2 regions of the Tepidibacillus infernus genome follow, and region 2 is predicted to be linked to the other one. Evidence: a T-box and tRNA genes for the amino acid it is inferred to sense, from the RefSeq annotation. Region 2 holds a T-box; the other holds one or more tRNA genes.

Region 1 (7,539 bases), 470 kb from region 2:
GATTAGACATCAACATTCGCCTAGTCGATTGTGTTGGTTATACTGTTGAAGGCGCTAAGGGATATGAGGACGAAAATGGTCCAAGAATGGTAAATACACCATGGTTCGAAGACCCAGTTCCTTTCCAAGAAGCAGCTGAAATTGGAACAAGAAAAGTAATCCAAGATCACTCCACATTAGGTGTAGTGATGACGACCGATGGTTCGATTACAGAAATTCCAAGGGAATCCTATGTATCCGCTGAGGAAAGAGTAGTTGAAGAATTAAAAGAGGTAGGCAAACCCTTTGTCATGGTGATCAATACCACTGAACCATATTCGGAACGGGTAGATTCCCTAAGAAGTGAATTAGCAGAAAAATATGATATTCCTGTTCTTGCAATGAGTGTAGCCAATATGCAAGAGGAAGATATTGTTGGTGTATTACGTGAAGTCTTATTCGAATTCCCAGTGCATGAGGTCAATGTAAATCTACCTAGCTGGGTCATGGTTTTAAATAAAGAACATTGGCTCAGAAAGAACTTTGAAGAGTCTGTTCAAGAAACGGTCAAAGATATTCGTAGATTACGTGATGTGCGCGTTGTCGTAGACCAATTTAAAAACTATGAATTTATTGCTGATGCTATATTAGCTGACATGAATATGGGCCAAGGGGTAGCAGAAATTGATTTATTTGCTCCAGATGAGCTTTATGATCAAATTTTAATGGAGATCGTTGGAGTAGAAATCAAAGGAAAAGATCATTTACTCCAACTTATGGTTGAATTTACCCATGCGAAAAAAGAATATGACAAAGTGGCAGAAGCTTTAACCATGGTGCAACAAACAGGTTATGGTATCGCTAATCCTGTTATAGAAGATATGACTTTGGACGAACCAGAATTGATCAGACAGGGTTCAAGGTTTGGTGTGCGCTTAAAAGCAACTGCACCATCTATTCATATGATTAAAGTAGATGTTGAGTCCGAGTTTGCACCGATTATCGGAACAGAAAAACAAAGTGAAGAATTATTACGGTATTTAATGCAGGATTTTGAAGATGACCCATTAAAAATGTGGGAGTCCGATATCTTTGGTAGATCATTAGCAAGTATTGTTCGTGACGGGATCCAAGCGAAACTCTCCATGATGCCAGATAATGCGAGGTATAAATTAAAAGAAACATTAGAGAGAATTATAAATGAAGGGTCAGGAGGACTCATAGCTATTATTTTATAGCAAATAAATGGAATATAATACCAAAAAGCACTCATAGTAGTGCTTTTTTTATGTCTTTCTAAAGAAAATCCTTGAAATTACAGCGTTTGTATATTACTATATGCTTGTCTATAAAAATTTTGGAAAATCCTTGTTGAAACATGTATAAATTTCTAAGAAACGGTAACACAAGGATATAACAAGATTTTTACCTTGGGAGGAGGTGAATACATTGAATAAAACGGAATTAATCGCAAAAGTTGCTGAAATGACAGAGTTAACGAAAAAGGATGCTACCAAAGCTGTAGACGCTGTATTTGCTTCTATTTCTGATGCTCTTGCTACAAACGACAAAGTTCAAATCATTGGTTTTGGTAATTTTGAAGTTCGTGAGCGTGCTGCTCGTAAAGGGCGCAACCCACAAACTGGGGAAGAAATTGAAATTGCCGCTAGCAAGGTACCTGCTTTCAAACCAGGTAAAGCATTGAAGGATGCACTTAAGTAATAATGTGTTACATACAGTAAAGAAGAGTTACACTTGTGTAACTCTTCTTTTTTGCTTTTAATATTTAATTATGCTAACATTAATTTTGCTTTTGGAGTTAGAAGGAGGCAAGATAAATGGGCGTTAATCATAAACAAATAGAAGAAGCGGTTAAAGTTATTTTAAAGTCCATTGGTGAAGACCCTGAAAGAGAAGGGTTATTAGAAACACCAGCAAGAGTGGCACGTATGTACGAGGAGATTTTCGTTGGTTTAGAACAGGATCCAAAAGATTATTTTGATGTGATTTTTAGTGAAAAACACGAGGAAGTTGTATTAGTCAAAGATATCCCTTTTTATTCTACTTGTGAACATCATTTAGTTCCTTTTTTTGGTATTGCGCATGTAGCATATATACCAAGAGATGGAAGAGTGACTGGCTTAAGTAAATTGGCTAGAGCTGTTGAAGCTGTTGCTAAAAGACCTCAGTTACAAGAAAGAATGACTGATACGATTGCGGATGCGATCATGGAAAAATTAGAACCTTTTGGAGTTTTAGTCATGATAGAAGCAGAACATATGTGTATGACGATGCGAGGAGTAAAAAAGCCTGGCTCTAAAACCGTCACAATTACTGCTAGAGGAATTTATAAAGAAGATCCGCAATTACGAAATGAAATTCTACAATTAATTCGTTCATAATGACTTGAAGGAACTGATGAATAAAAATTGGGCTTGAAAAATATAATTAATTAGATATAATAAAATATGTTGCTATTTTAGTCGGGACGTGGCGCAGCTCGGTAGCGCGCACCCTTGGGGTGGGTGAGGTCGCAGGTTCAAATCCTGTCGTTCCGACCATTCTTTCCATATACATAACCACTTCTTCAATGGGAACATTGAATGGAGTGGTTTTACATTAAATATACATAGTCTGGATAAAAGTGGGGATCAAAATGAATAATCAAGACAATTCCTTTTTTGTGATTAAAGCGAAGGAAAATGGAGTGAATGTGATCGGGCTTACTCGCGGGCAAGATACCAAATTTCACCATCTTGAGAAATTAGATCGAGGAGAAGTCATGATCGCACAATTTACTGAACATACTTCTGCGGTCAAAGTGCGAGGGAAAGCAGAAATCTTTACCCCTTATGGCATCATTTCAACTGAGGATTAAAAAAATGATTTTTTCGAACAAGCTGGAATAGCCGGCTTGTTTTTTTTGTACAATGTATTGGAGGTGTATTTCAATGCATGCATATAAACATGTTTCCAAAGGAATGGTGGCAGCTTTAACATTATCTGTGATCATTGCATTTATGATTTCTTTAATCCCCAATGCCAAAATAGCTCAAATCAATTATGATTTACCAGTCTTTAAAATACAAAAAAACATGGTGCTTTCAAATGATAATCTTGTTGATTTTATTAGCTCAATTCCCCTTCACTTACCGATCAAAAAAGTAATCTGGGACCATAATACATTGTCCGTCGATCTTACATTAACTTCTGATGAAGTACTTGATCCGGAAGTTGTTTATCTAGATTTATTTACATTGATTCAAAAAGGATTTGTTGAAAAAAATAATGTTAATGAAATATTCTTACGAGTGTTTCTAAAGGACTCAGAAAAAATATTTGTTGCAACTTCAGCAAAAAAAGAAGATATTATGAATAATCGAACAATGAAATTAGGATCATCAATGTCGAATAAAGATTTCTTAGACCAATATTTTGGTTTGAATTATGGAAATGCGATCCGATAGAGAAAAAGTGGTATTGATAATTCCTGTTACCTATCAGATAATTATGTTATACTTGTGTTCGGAAGTGAATTTATGTAGTTTAAAATCTGGGGGATATCAAATGACAATGACGCATAGTACTTTCCGTAGAGAAATAGAAGAAATTGTGGCTGAGATCAATCAACTTTCTCAAAATTTGTTTATTGAAAAATATGTAACATTACCTAAAATCTCTATTTTTCGTCTTGAATTACTAAATTTATTTTTCTATTTTGCCTCTGTTCCTCAATATAAACGGAGATCTTATTGTGTAACAACAGGGCTAGTCCAATTGGGACTTGATATACATGAAACAATCACGAATCAAAAGGAATATAATGACAAAGAAGTCAGAAGAAGACAACTTTCTATCTTGGCAGGCGATTACTACAGTAGCCAATATTATTCCTTACTTTCTAAAAATAATTTAATAGACGGGGTAAAAAAATTAGCAAAAGGAATTCGAAATATCAATATTGCAAAAATGAAATTATATACGCAAAATAATGGGGAAGGTTTCCAATCAATGACCCAACTAGTAGAATTGATAAAAGTAAAAGAGAGTGATCTATACATTCAATTTGTAGACGAACTAAATTCTTCAGAGCATAAGATTTTATGGAAACGAATCATTGAAGATTTTGTGTTACTCTTTTCCCTAATCGATTTTCCCCACCTATTTGTGAATCATTTTGCAAATAAACCATTTTTTCAAAAGCATTTAATCCCAGAAAAAATAGAAGAAATGTTACAAGGACTATATAGAAACATTGAAGAAAGGATTCAAAGTATAGAGAATGGAATGGTAAAAGGAGAGTTACTATTGCTTCTAGACCAATTCTCTCATCTACTTCAACAGCCGATAAATATGGTTGAAAGAAGTTAGAAACTTCTAAGAAAATGGAGGGGGACTTTAAGTGGAAAAACAGGTTCTTATACGAGGAAAAAAGAAAGAGGAATTTGTTCATTCCGTCTTTGAAAATATTGCAAGTAAATATGACTTAATGAATACTTTGCTTAGTTTCCGTCGGCATAAAGCATGGCGGAATTTCACCATGAAGAAGATGAAAGTCCAACAAGGTGATAAAGCGCTAGACGTAGCTTGCGGTACAGCTGATTGGACGATTGCATTAGCAAAGGCTTCAAAAACTGGGAGAATCGTTGGTCTTGATTTCAGTAAAAATATGTTAAAAATTGGAAAAAAGAAAGTCCAGGAACAAGGTTTGGACAAGCAGATTGAATTAATTAATGGGAATGCAATGAAATTACCTTTTCCTGATGATACATTTGACCATGCAACCATTGGTTTTGCCTTAAGAAATGTTCCAGACATTGAAACCGTTTTATCTGAAATGCTTAGAGTAATTAAGCCAGGAGGTAAAGTAGTTTCTCTTGAATTATCTAAACCAAACTGGCCAATATTTCGTAAAATTTACTTTTTTTACTTTTATAAAATACTCCCATGGTTAGGTAAATTATTTGCAAATCGATATGAACAATATGCATGGTTACCTGAATCATTAACCAATTTTCCTGATCAACAAGAGCTTGCTGCTATTTTTGAAAAAGTAGGGATGGAAAAGGTCGAAGTCTATCCACTTACAGGCGGAATTGCTGCTCTTCATATTGGGCATAAAAAAGAAAATAGATAGATAAGAATAGATAGAAAAAAACAGAAAAGAAAGTTACCTTTCTTTATCATTAAAAAACAAGGTGAAATGAATGAAGCTTGTAGATATTTACTACAGAATGAAAAAAGATATAAATGAAATAGAAAAAGAATTATCTCGTGCGATTACAACAGATCAAGGAATATTAAATCAATCTGCTAATCATTTATTAAAAGCTGGGGGAAAGAGAATTCGTCCTGTTTTTGTGTTGTTATCTGGCCATTTTGGGCAATATGATTTTGATAAGCTGAAAAAAGTGGCTGCTGCTCTTGAATTAATACATATGGCCACCCTTGTCCACGATGATGTGATTGACGATGCAGATAAAAGGCGTGGTAAATTAACCGTAAAAGCGCAATGGGATAATAAAATTGCGATGTATACTGGTGATTATATTTTTGCCGAAGCTTTAATGTTAATTACTGAATTTGAAAACCCTGAGATTCACCAAACTCTTTCAAATGCAATTGTTCGTATGTGTGAAGGAGAAATTGAACAAATTAAAGATTTTAATAACTGGAACCAATCATTAAAACAATATTTAAGAAGGATAAAACGTAAAACTGCGCTTCTTATTGCGATTTCCTGTAAATTAGGGGGTCTAGCCAGTAATGCAGATCTCAAAACGGTAAGAAGGCTATATCAATATGGTTATAATGTAGGGATGGCTTTTCAAATTGTAGATGATATTTTAGATTTTACAGGAACAACAGAACAACTTGGAAAACCTGCTGGAAGTGACCTTCGTCAAGGTAATATTACAATACCTGCATTGTATGCATTGCATTACTCCAAGGATAAGGAAAAACTACAACGGATGGTAAAGAGTGATCACCTTCAAGAACAGATGGATGAAATGGTAGACATTGTTCGCAAGTCTGAAGGAATTGACTATTCAAAAGAGTTAGCACAAACATATATTCAAAAAGCCAAAAAAGCTTTAATGGAACTACCTAATATTAAAGAAAGAAAAACTTTATTAGAAATTAGTGATTTTATCGGAGATCGCACTTATTAGTCTTTCAAACCAAAGTTATATCGACTTTGGTTTTTTTTATCATTTGATGAATGAATTTTTCTCATAGTTGAAATAGTATGAAAAATTTGTTAAAATTTCGTTGGCATCTTACTACATTTTATGGGGGTATCAATATGGAAAGAACTTTTCTAATGGTTAAACCAGATGGTGTGCAAAGATCTTTAATTGGTAAAATCGTAGCAAAATTTGAGGAGAAAGGATTTCAGCTTATAGGTGCTAAATTGATGATGATCGATTCAGAACTAGCAGAAAAACACTATCAAGAGCATAAAGAAAAGCCTTTCTTTCCCGAATTAGTTGATTTTATAACATCTGGTCCAGTTTTTGCGATGGTTTGGGAAGGGAAAAATGTCGTACAAGTAGCGAGAAATATGATGGGGAAGACAAACCCTGCAGAAGCTGCTTCTGGAACGATTAGAGGCGATTATGGAGTTAATGTTAGTATGAATGTCATTCATGGTTCTGACTCTCTAGAAAGCGCTCAACGTGAAATTCAATTATTTTTCAATGAGGAAGAACTACTTACATATAATAAGGATATCAATCGCTGGATATAGAGTTAAAAACCCAGCATTTGGACAATTTTTTTACTTGAAAGACTACTGTTGTAAAGTCAGTAGTCTTTTATGTTTTTATACTTGATGGAGGATTTTATCTATTTAATGGAGAATATCATTAAACAGAGATTAGATTATTGAACATTCGAGGAGAAGTAGAATGACAGCGTTAGATCAAGATTATTATCAATTTATACAAAAAATAAAGAAAAAAACGGGTATTGATTTATCTTTATATAAAGAAGCACAAATGAAAAGAAGGCTTAATTCATTAAGAATGAAGCGAGGATACGCTAATTTTGTAGACTATTTTCATGCACTTGAGAAAGATCAACAACTTTTTGCTGAAATGTTAGATCGAATGACGATCAATGTAACCGAATTTTTTCGTAACTATAGCAGATGGAAGGTACTTACAGACAAAGTGATCCACCAATTGCCAGATCAAAGAAAAATAAAATGCTGGAGTGCAGCCTGTTCTACCGGGGAAGAACCGTATACACTGATGATGATTCTCGCGAATCATTTTCCTCATCTTCAAGTAGAACTATTGGCGACTGATTTGGATGAAGGTGCTTTAAAAAAAGCAGCAGAAGCGATTTATACGGAAAGGTCTATACAGGAAGTGCCTAAAGAGATGCTAAACAAATATTTTGTAAAACAAAATCAAGTATTGCACGTGATACCAGAAATAAAAAATAAAATAAAATTTCGCAAGCATAACCTATTATCAGATCCTTTTGACAAGAACTTTGATCTGATTATCTGTAGAAATGTGATGATCTATTTTACTGAAGAAGCGAAAAATC
Region 2 (7,539 bases):
ACATGGTAGTTTGCAAGTTTCGGAAACGATAAAAGCATTGGAACATGAAATTGATGAATTAGAAATATTAATCGACGAAGATACAACGTTAGAACAAAAAAAACAATTAAAAGCAAAGAAAAAAGAACTTTATTCTTTAAAAAAAATTCATGAAATTGAACAAAGGGCCACATCAGTGGGTATGAAACTATTAAAAGCAAAAGTCCGCCACTTGGGGACCGAAGAAAATTTAAAGATCTTAACTCGAATCTATGAATATTTAAAAGATCGATTAGAGATTCGACATCGTACAAAAGTAAAAGAAATCATCGTTGAAAATCAACAGATGAAAGGTATAGTTTTAGAAAACGATGAAATTCTTTTTTCCGATCACGTCTTTATTGCTCCAGGAAGAGATGGAAGTGAATGGTTAGCCAATCTTTTGAAAGAACAAGGTCTTACTCTAACCAATAACCAAGTAGACATTGGTGTTCGAGTGGAAGTGCCTAATACGGTGATGACAGATATCAATGAACATCTGTATGAAGCAAAACTCATTTATAACACCCCTACTTTTAATAATACTGTCCGAACCTTTTGTTCAAACCCTTCAGGTCGTGTAGTGATTGAAAATCATAGTGGTGTGATGACTGTAAATGGCCATGCTTTTAAAGAAGATTACGAAAAGCAATTTAATACTAATTTAGCCTTGCTTGTTTCCCATCATTTTACAGAGCCATTCAACGAACCGATTCAATATGCCAAATATATTTCTCGTTTGGCCAATATGTTAAGTAATGGGAATGTGATTGTTCAGCGTTTCGGCGATCTTAAGAAAGGCAGACGCTCAACAGAAAAACGAATGAAAAAAGGATTTATTGAACCAACCTTAAAAACAGCCATTCCAGGTGATTTAGCACTGGTTCTTCCCCATCGCACGGTAACGAGTCTCATTGAAATGATTGAAGCATTAGATAAAGTTTCACCTGGTTTTGCAAGTGAGCATACACTTTTATATGGAGTTGAAGCAAAATTTTATTCAGCTCGACCAAAGCTAAAGAATACATTTGAAACAGAAATTAAAGGCTTGTATGTCGGTGGCGACGGAGCAGGTGTTACAAGAGGCCTTGCCCAAGCAAGCGCTTGTGGTGTCGTTGTGGCAAGGGATATATTAAAACAAAAATAAGCATCGTTCGTTAAGTCCACTTCTCTTTTGAAGTGGATTTTCTCTGTTGACAGAACACCCGTTAAGCTGTATAATTTTCGCATACGAACATATATTCCCAATCGGTTTTACTTCCATTTTATCATCTTCTAAGGTACAATATAGTTATATAGCTAATTTTTTGATCGATTTTTGTTAAGAGTTGTACAAGCTTATTCAGTTACATTTTTGAAAAATACATGTTCGTAATAATCTTAAGATGGGGTGTTTACGAATGAACGAAGAAATTTTATTTCAAATCCTTAACGAATTAAAAGAAGTTAAGCAATCCATGGCCACTAAAGAAGAACTTGAATCTTTCAAACAAGCTACTAAGGTTGAATTTGAATCTTTCAGACTAACTACGAAAGACGAACTAAATGCAATCCGTCAATCTATGGCTACCAAAGACGAACTTGATTCCATCAGACAATCCATGGCCACTAAAGACGAACTTGATTCCATCAGACAATCCATGGCCACTAAAGACGAACTTGATTCCATCAGACAATCTATGGCCACTAAAGACGAACTTGATTCCATCAGACAATCTATGGCCACTAAAGACGAACTTGAGTCCATCAGACAATCCATGGCTACCAAAGACGAACTTGAGTCCATCAGACAATCTATGGCTACAAAGAAAGATCTTGAGAAAATGGCGACAAAAGAAGACTTTGATGCACTAAAACTTGCTATTTTAGAGCTATCCGCAAACGTTAATCATATCATGGAAAATATGACTACAAAAGAAGATCTTAAATACCTTGAAGCTAAACTAATTGAACATGATAAACAAATTTATAAATTTAAAGACTTTGTTTCATTACTTACTGCAAAATAACCTAAATAAACTAAAAACTATATTTTCTTGTATACTTGACTTTTTATTTTCAATCGTTATAATAAAATAACAATTAACCTAATAAATGCAATTCGATGAAGGAACTAGTATGTTTGTTTCGATTGCTATAGAGAGAAGAACCTTGGCTGCAAGTTCTTCCAATCTACAAACAGAACCCATTCCCGAGAAATCTGTGAGGAACTGATCGTTCCCCTTACGTTACAAGGGTTGAGTGAACACATATGATTTTTTCTATGTGTTAATAAAGGTGGTACCACGGAGTCTTTCGTCCTTTAGGATGAAATGGCTCCTTATTTTTTACCATTAAAAAAGGAGCGTTAGAAATGGAAGACAAAAAGTTTGTTAAAGAAATCCAGAGTAAAGAAGAAGATTATTCCCGCTGGTATTTAGATATTGTGAAAAAGGCAGATTTAATGGATTACGGTCCTGTCAAAGGAACAATGGTAATTAAACCATATGGTTATGCCATTTGGGAAAATATGCAAAAGGAACTTGACTCTAGAATTAAAGAAACTGGACATGATAATGCCTATTTCCCACTCTTAATCCCTGAATCCTATTTACAAAAAGAAATGAGTCACGTTGAAGGTTTTGCACCGGAAGTTGCATGGGTTACTCAAGGCGGAAATGAGCCTTTAGAGGAACGCCTTGTGGTTCGTCCAACCTCTGAAACCATTATCTGCTCGATGATGAGCCAATGGATTCAATCTTATCGTGATCTACCTATGAAATTAAACCAATGGGCTAATGTGATGCGCTGGGAGAAAAGTACGAAACCATTTTTACGTACATCTGAATTCTTATGGCAAGAAGGTCATACTGCTCATTCTACAAATGAAGAAGCAGAAGAAGAAGCGTTAACAATGTTAGAAGTATATCGATCTTTTGTTGAAGAAGTCCTTGCTATGCCTGTTATCGTTGGTAAGAAAACTGAAAATGAAAAGTTTGCTGGTGCTGATCATACTTATAGTATTGAGGCTTTAATGAGTGACGGTAAAGCATTACAAGCTGGTACTTCACATAATTTAGGCCAAAATTTCTCTAAAGTATTTGAGATTCAATTTTCCGACCAAAACAATACGTTACAATATGTTTACCAAACCTCATGGGGATCTTCGACTCGAATGATCGGTGGCCTGATTATGACCCATAGTGATGACCGTGGTCTTGCTTTACCTCCTCGTGTCGCACCTTTTCAAGTGGTTATCGTACCAATCCTTCGTGGTGATAAAGAGGGAGTAAAAATAAAAGCTCAAGAAATAGCCCAACAATTAAAACAACAAGGTGTACGCGTAAAAGTAGACGACCGTGAAGAATATACACCTGGATGGAAATTCAATGAGTATGAAATGCGTGGCGTACCAATCCGAATCGAACTAGGCCCTAAAGATATGGAGAAAGGACAATTTGTTTTAGCAAGAAGGGACACTGGTGAAAAAGAGTTTCTTCCTCTTGCTAATATTGTTGAAACGATTAAAATTAAGTTAGATCAAATTCAAGAAGATATGTTTAATAAAGCAAAAGCATTTATGGAAACTCATACTTTTGAAGTAAATAGCATTGAGGAAATGAAAGAACAATTGCTAAAAGAAAAAGGCTTTATGCAAAGCTGGTGGTGTGAGGATATCGCTTGTTTAGATAAAATAAAAGAAGAAACCGGAGCAACGGCTCGTAATATCCCATTTAAACAAAGAGAAGGTAGCGGAAAATGTGTGTGCTGTGGAAAAGAAAGTACCACTACTGTTATGTTTGCCCGTGCTTATTAACATGAAAAGAACCTGACAAACGAATTGTCAGGTTCTTGTTTTTATATAGGATTTTCATCTATTTTAAAGAATATTTTTCTAGTATCTTTGAAAAAATAGTATCGTGCTTCAACTAAGAATGAAGGATGTGTTTTAAACTTGTCCTCCCAAAAACCAACTGGAATGACCGTTTTAGCCATTGGGTCCATTCCTCTTATTATGACTTTAGGCAATTCTATGTTAATTCCCATATTACCGAAAATGAAATCAGAATTGGACTTATCCCAATTTCAAGTCAGCTTGACAATTACCGTTTTTTCTATAGCGGCAGCGATTACAATACCCATCTTAGGTTATCTATCTGACCGACTTTCTAGAAAAACAATTATCTTACCGGCTTTATTTCTTTATGGATTGGGTGGATTTTTAGCTGGAGCTGCGGCAGCTTGGTTTACTAAGCCATTTTTTTGGATAGTAATGGGACGCGCTTTACAAGGCATTGGTGCAGCTGGAACGGCTCCAATTGCCATGGCATTAACAGGTGATTTGTTTAAAGGTGGGGCACAGAGCAAAGTACTTGGCCTTGTAGAAGCTTCCAATGGATTTGGAAAGGTTCTATCCCCTATTGTCGGTTCCTTATTAGCTTTAATTTCCTGGTATGCCGTTTTTTGGGCTTTCCCGGCATTTTGCTCTGTTTCTATTCTATTAACCTGGATTTTCATTAGAGAAAATCCCAAAAAACAACCTCCTCCTCCTTTAGGACAGTATGTAAAAGGATTATTTTCTGTCTTTAAACATGAAGGAAGATGGCTATTTGTTACCTACCTAGCAGGTGCTACAGGTCTTTTCACATTGTTTGGAATCCTTTTTTATTTATCGAACACTTTGGAAAAAAAATATCATATTGATGGGGTTATTAAAGGTCTCATTCTTGCTATCCCCTTATTATTTATGATGACGACAGCATATATCACAGGTAGCAAAATTAAGAAAAAATTTTATCTGATGAAATCTTTAATTGTTATCGGATTAATTTTAATGACGATTTCTTTTGCTACGCTTATCTTTTTCACAAAACTCATCCCTTTTATTGCTGTATTAGTGATCAGCAGCGTTGGTACCGGAATGGTTCTCCCCTGTTTAAATAGCTTTATTACAGGTTCTGTGGAAAAAACAAGAAGAGGGTTCGTTACCTCTTTATATGGATCAGTTCGCTTCTTAGGAGTTGCTTTTGGCCCTCCAGTTTTTGGTTGGTTGATGGAATGGTCAAGAACAGGGATGTTTTTAAGTACAGCAGGTTTAACATTCATCGTTGCTATTTTATCTTTGGCCATGATTCATGTAAAACCACAATCCCCTTCATCAGAAGAGATTGAAAGCTTGTTTCAAAAATTAAAAATTCATTTTGAATAAAAAATAAGGTAAGAAATACACTACCAAAAGTCGCTGCTTATGGAATATACAAACTCCCAATAAACTTGCAATAGAAAAAGGAGGAAAATATTTTGCAAATCTATTTCTCCCCAGAATTGATTGCACAAGATACCCAAATTTTAAATATCGTAGACCAAAACCAAAAAGCGGTGGGATTTGTAACCATCATTTTCAACCAAAACAAAATTTACGTTCATGGAAACCTTGAAGAAGGTGGGGTTGAAGGAGATTTTAAGGATCTGATTAAGCCTTACTTAGGAGGGCTAAAAAAGGTAAAGTCAGAGGCTGATATTTATGCCTATTTATCGGTAGGAGGGAAAAAAATCCAATTGGAAGAAAATTAAAAAACACTTCCCAAAAAATAGGCACACTCCTGCTTTTCTAGGTGAATATCCTATCCCTGAACAGTATATGGGGGTGTAACAATGGATATTTTTCTACAACTTTTTGAACCAGTAAATCTTTTTGTCATGGCAATCGGTGTTTTGCTTGGCATCATTATTGGTGCTCTACCAGGGCTTACTCCAACAATGGGTGTGGCGATGGCGATTCCCTTTACATTCTCTTTGCCTGCTGAATATGGGCTGCTTTTATTAGGTGGCATATACAGTGGTGCCGTGTATGGTGGTTCTATTCCTGCCATCTTGTTTAATATTCCCGGTGCTCCTGCTTCTGTTGCCACAACCTTTGAAGGATACCCAATGGCACAAAAAGGTGAAGCGAAAAAAGCACTAGAGCTTTCTACAATTTCCTCGACAATAGGTGGAATACTGGGAATGCTCCTTTTATTGTATTTCGCACCTGTTTTCTCTGATTTTTCCTTACGTTTTGGAGCCACTGAAAATTTTTGGATCGCCATTTTTGGAATTACCATCATTGCAGTGATTTCTGATGGTTCAAGTATTAAAAATATGATCGGCGGTGCGGTTGGGATTCTCATTTCTATGATTGGGATTCATTCAATGACTGGAATGCCTCGTTTTACGTTTGGCATGAGTTCTTTTGTAGGAGGATTAAATGTCGTTTCCATTTTGATTGGACTCTTCGCCTTTCCTCAAGCATTGCGCTTAATTGAAAACTTGAGAAATCATCAACAAGGAAGCCAAATTTATCGATATTCTAGTTCAAAAAAAACTTCGCTTCTTTCTTCTTTTGCCGATGTCTTTAAAAACCTTAAAGCATTGTCACTAGGAAGCATTGTAGGGCTGATTGTTGGCGTTGCTCCAGGTGCAGGTGGAAATGTTGCAAGCATTATGGCTTATAATGAACTAAAGCGATTCTCGAAAAATAAAGAAGCCTTTGGCAAAGGAAATAAAGAAGGCATTATCGCATCGGAAAGTGCCAATAACGCTGAAGTTGGCGGTGCACTGATCCCCTTATTGACATTAGGGATTCCCGGATCACCCACATCAGCCATTTTTTTAGGTGGATTAATGATCCATGGAATTTGGCCTGGTCGGGATTTATTCGTCCAACATGCAGAGGTTGCTAATCTATTCCTTTATGGCATGTTAGTGATTCAAATTCTTCTCTTGTTGATTGGGTTGATTGCAATTCGTTACTTGAGTAAGTTGGTGAACGTCCCCAATTATTTTATGGCCCCGGTGATTATCTCTTTCTCCATCATTGGCGCCTACACAACTCAAAATAACACCTTCGATATTTATTCCATGGTGATCATTGGAATCTTCATGTATCTCTTTCAAAAATTCGATTTTTCCCCTGCTCCAGTTGCTTTAGGATTTATCTTGGGGCCTATTGCAGAAGAGGGACTTCTACAAGGCATAGCCTTAGGGGAATCCGATGGATCTATTTTTCACTATTTCACCACAGGAATTTATAATTGGATACTCATTTCCCTCACCATCTTAACCATATCCTATTCCTTATGGCAATCTTTTAAGAAAAAAGATCGTATAAAGGAAAAAAGAGACATTTCCTTTTCACTGGATTCACTTCTTACCTGGCAAGGAATTTCATGGTTAATTTTTAGCGTACTCACATTAGTTGCTATTTACAATGTTAGGTCATTAGCTTTTGAAATGAAGCTCTTCCCACTGATTACACTATCTTTACTGCTTCTTTTTAATATGATTCAGATTGTGAAATTGATCTTAAACTCTCATATCAAAAGGATAACCGATCATGAGCGAACCCCATTAAATACCATCTATTTTTTAACGTTTATTTCTGTCATTAGCTTATTAACGGATATTTTAGGTTTCTATACTCAAGTCTTAATTTTAATGATTTCTGTTCCATTTTATGTATATTTACAAAGAAAAAGAATTACCAATCTCTATCAGATTATG

What was found. A T-box is a leader RNA that pairs with one kind of tRNA and senses whether it is charged. The one in region 2 lies ahead of proS (proline--tRNA ligase), so its partner is inferred to be a tRNA-Pro.
Region 1: it has a tRNA-Pro gene. The T-box ahead of proS (proline--tRNA ligase) is inferred to sense a tRNA for this amino acid. The anticodon was not compared.

What each region holds. Positions count from the first base shown of each region.
Region 1 is NZ_JBLWFI010000001.1:989,165-996,703, reverse strand. Features, by position in the region: gene spoIVA (stage IV sporulation protein A) at 1-1,217, shown strand, start outside; gene TEPIDINF_RS05065 (HU family DNA-binding protein) at 1,429-1,701, shown strand; gene folE (GTP cyclohydrolase I FolE) at 1,818-2,381, shown strand; tRNA gene TEPIDINF_RS05055 (tRNA-Pro) at 2,464-2,540, shown strand; gene mtrB (trp RNA-binding attenuation protein MtrB) at 2,636-2,857, shown strand; gene TEPIDINF_RS05045 (hypothetical protein) at 2,931-3,446, shown strand; gene TEPIDINF_RS05040 (heptaprenyl diphosphate synthase component 1) at 3,547-4,350, shown strand; gene TEPIDINF_RS05035 (demethylmenaquinone methyltransferase) at 4,382-5,116, shown strand; gene hepT (heptaprenyl diphosphate synthase component II) at 5,187-6,152, shown strand; gene ndk (nucleoside-diphosphate kinase) at 6,287-6,730, shown strand; gene TEPIDINF_RS05020 (CheR family methyltransferase) at 6,891-7,539, shown strand, end outside.
Region 2 is NZ_JBLWFI010000001.1:1,460,669-1,468,207, forward strand. Features, by position in the region: gene TEPIDINF_RS07370 (NAD(P)/FAD-dependent oxidoreductase) at 1-1,165, shown strand, start outside; gene TEPIDINF_RS07375 (hypothetical protein) at 1,419-2,027, shown strand; T-box leader at 2,114-2,324, shown strand; gene proS (proline--tRNA ligase) at 2,372-3,814, shown strand; gene TEPIDINF_RS07385 (MFS transporter) at 3,977-5,206, shown strand; gene TEPIDINF_RS07390 (hypothetical protein) at 5,299-5,571, shown strand; gene TEPIDINF_RS07395 (tripartite tricarboxylate transporter permease) at 5,653-7,539, shown strand, end outside.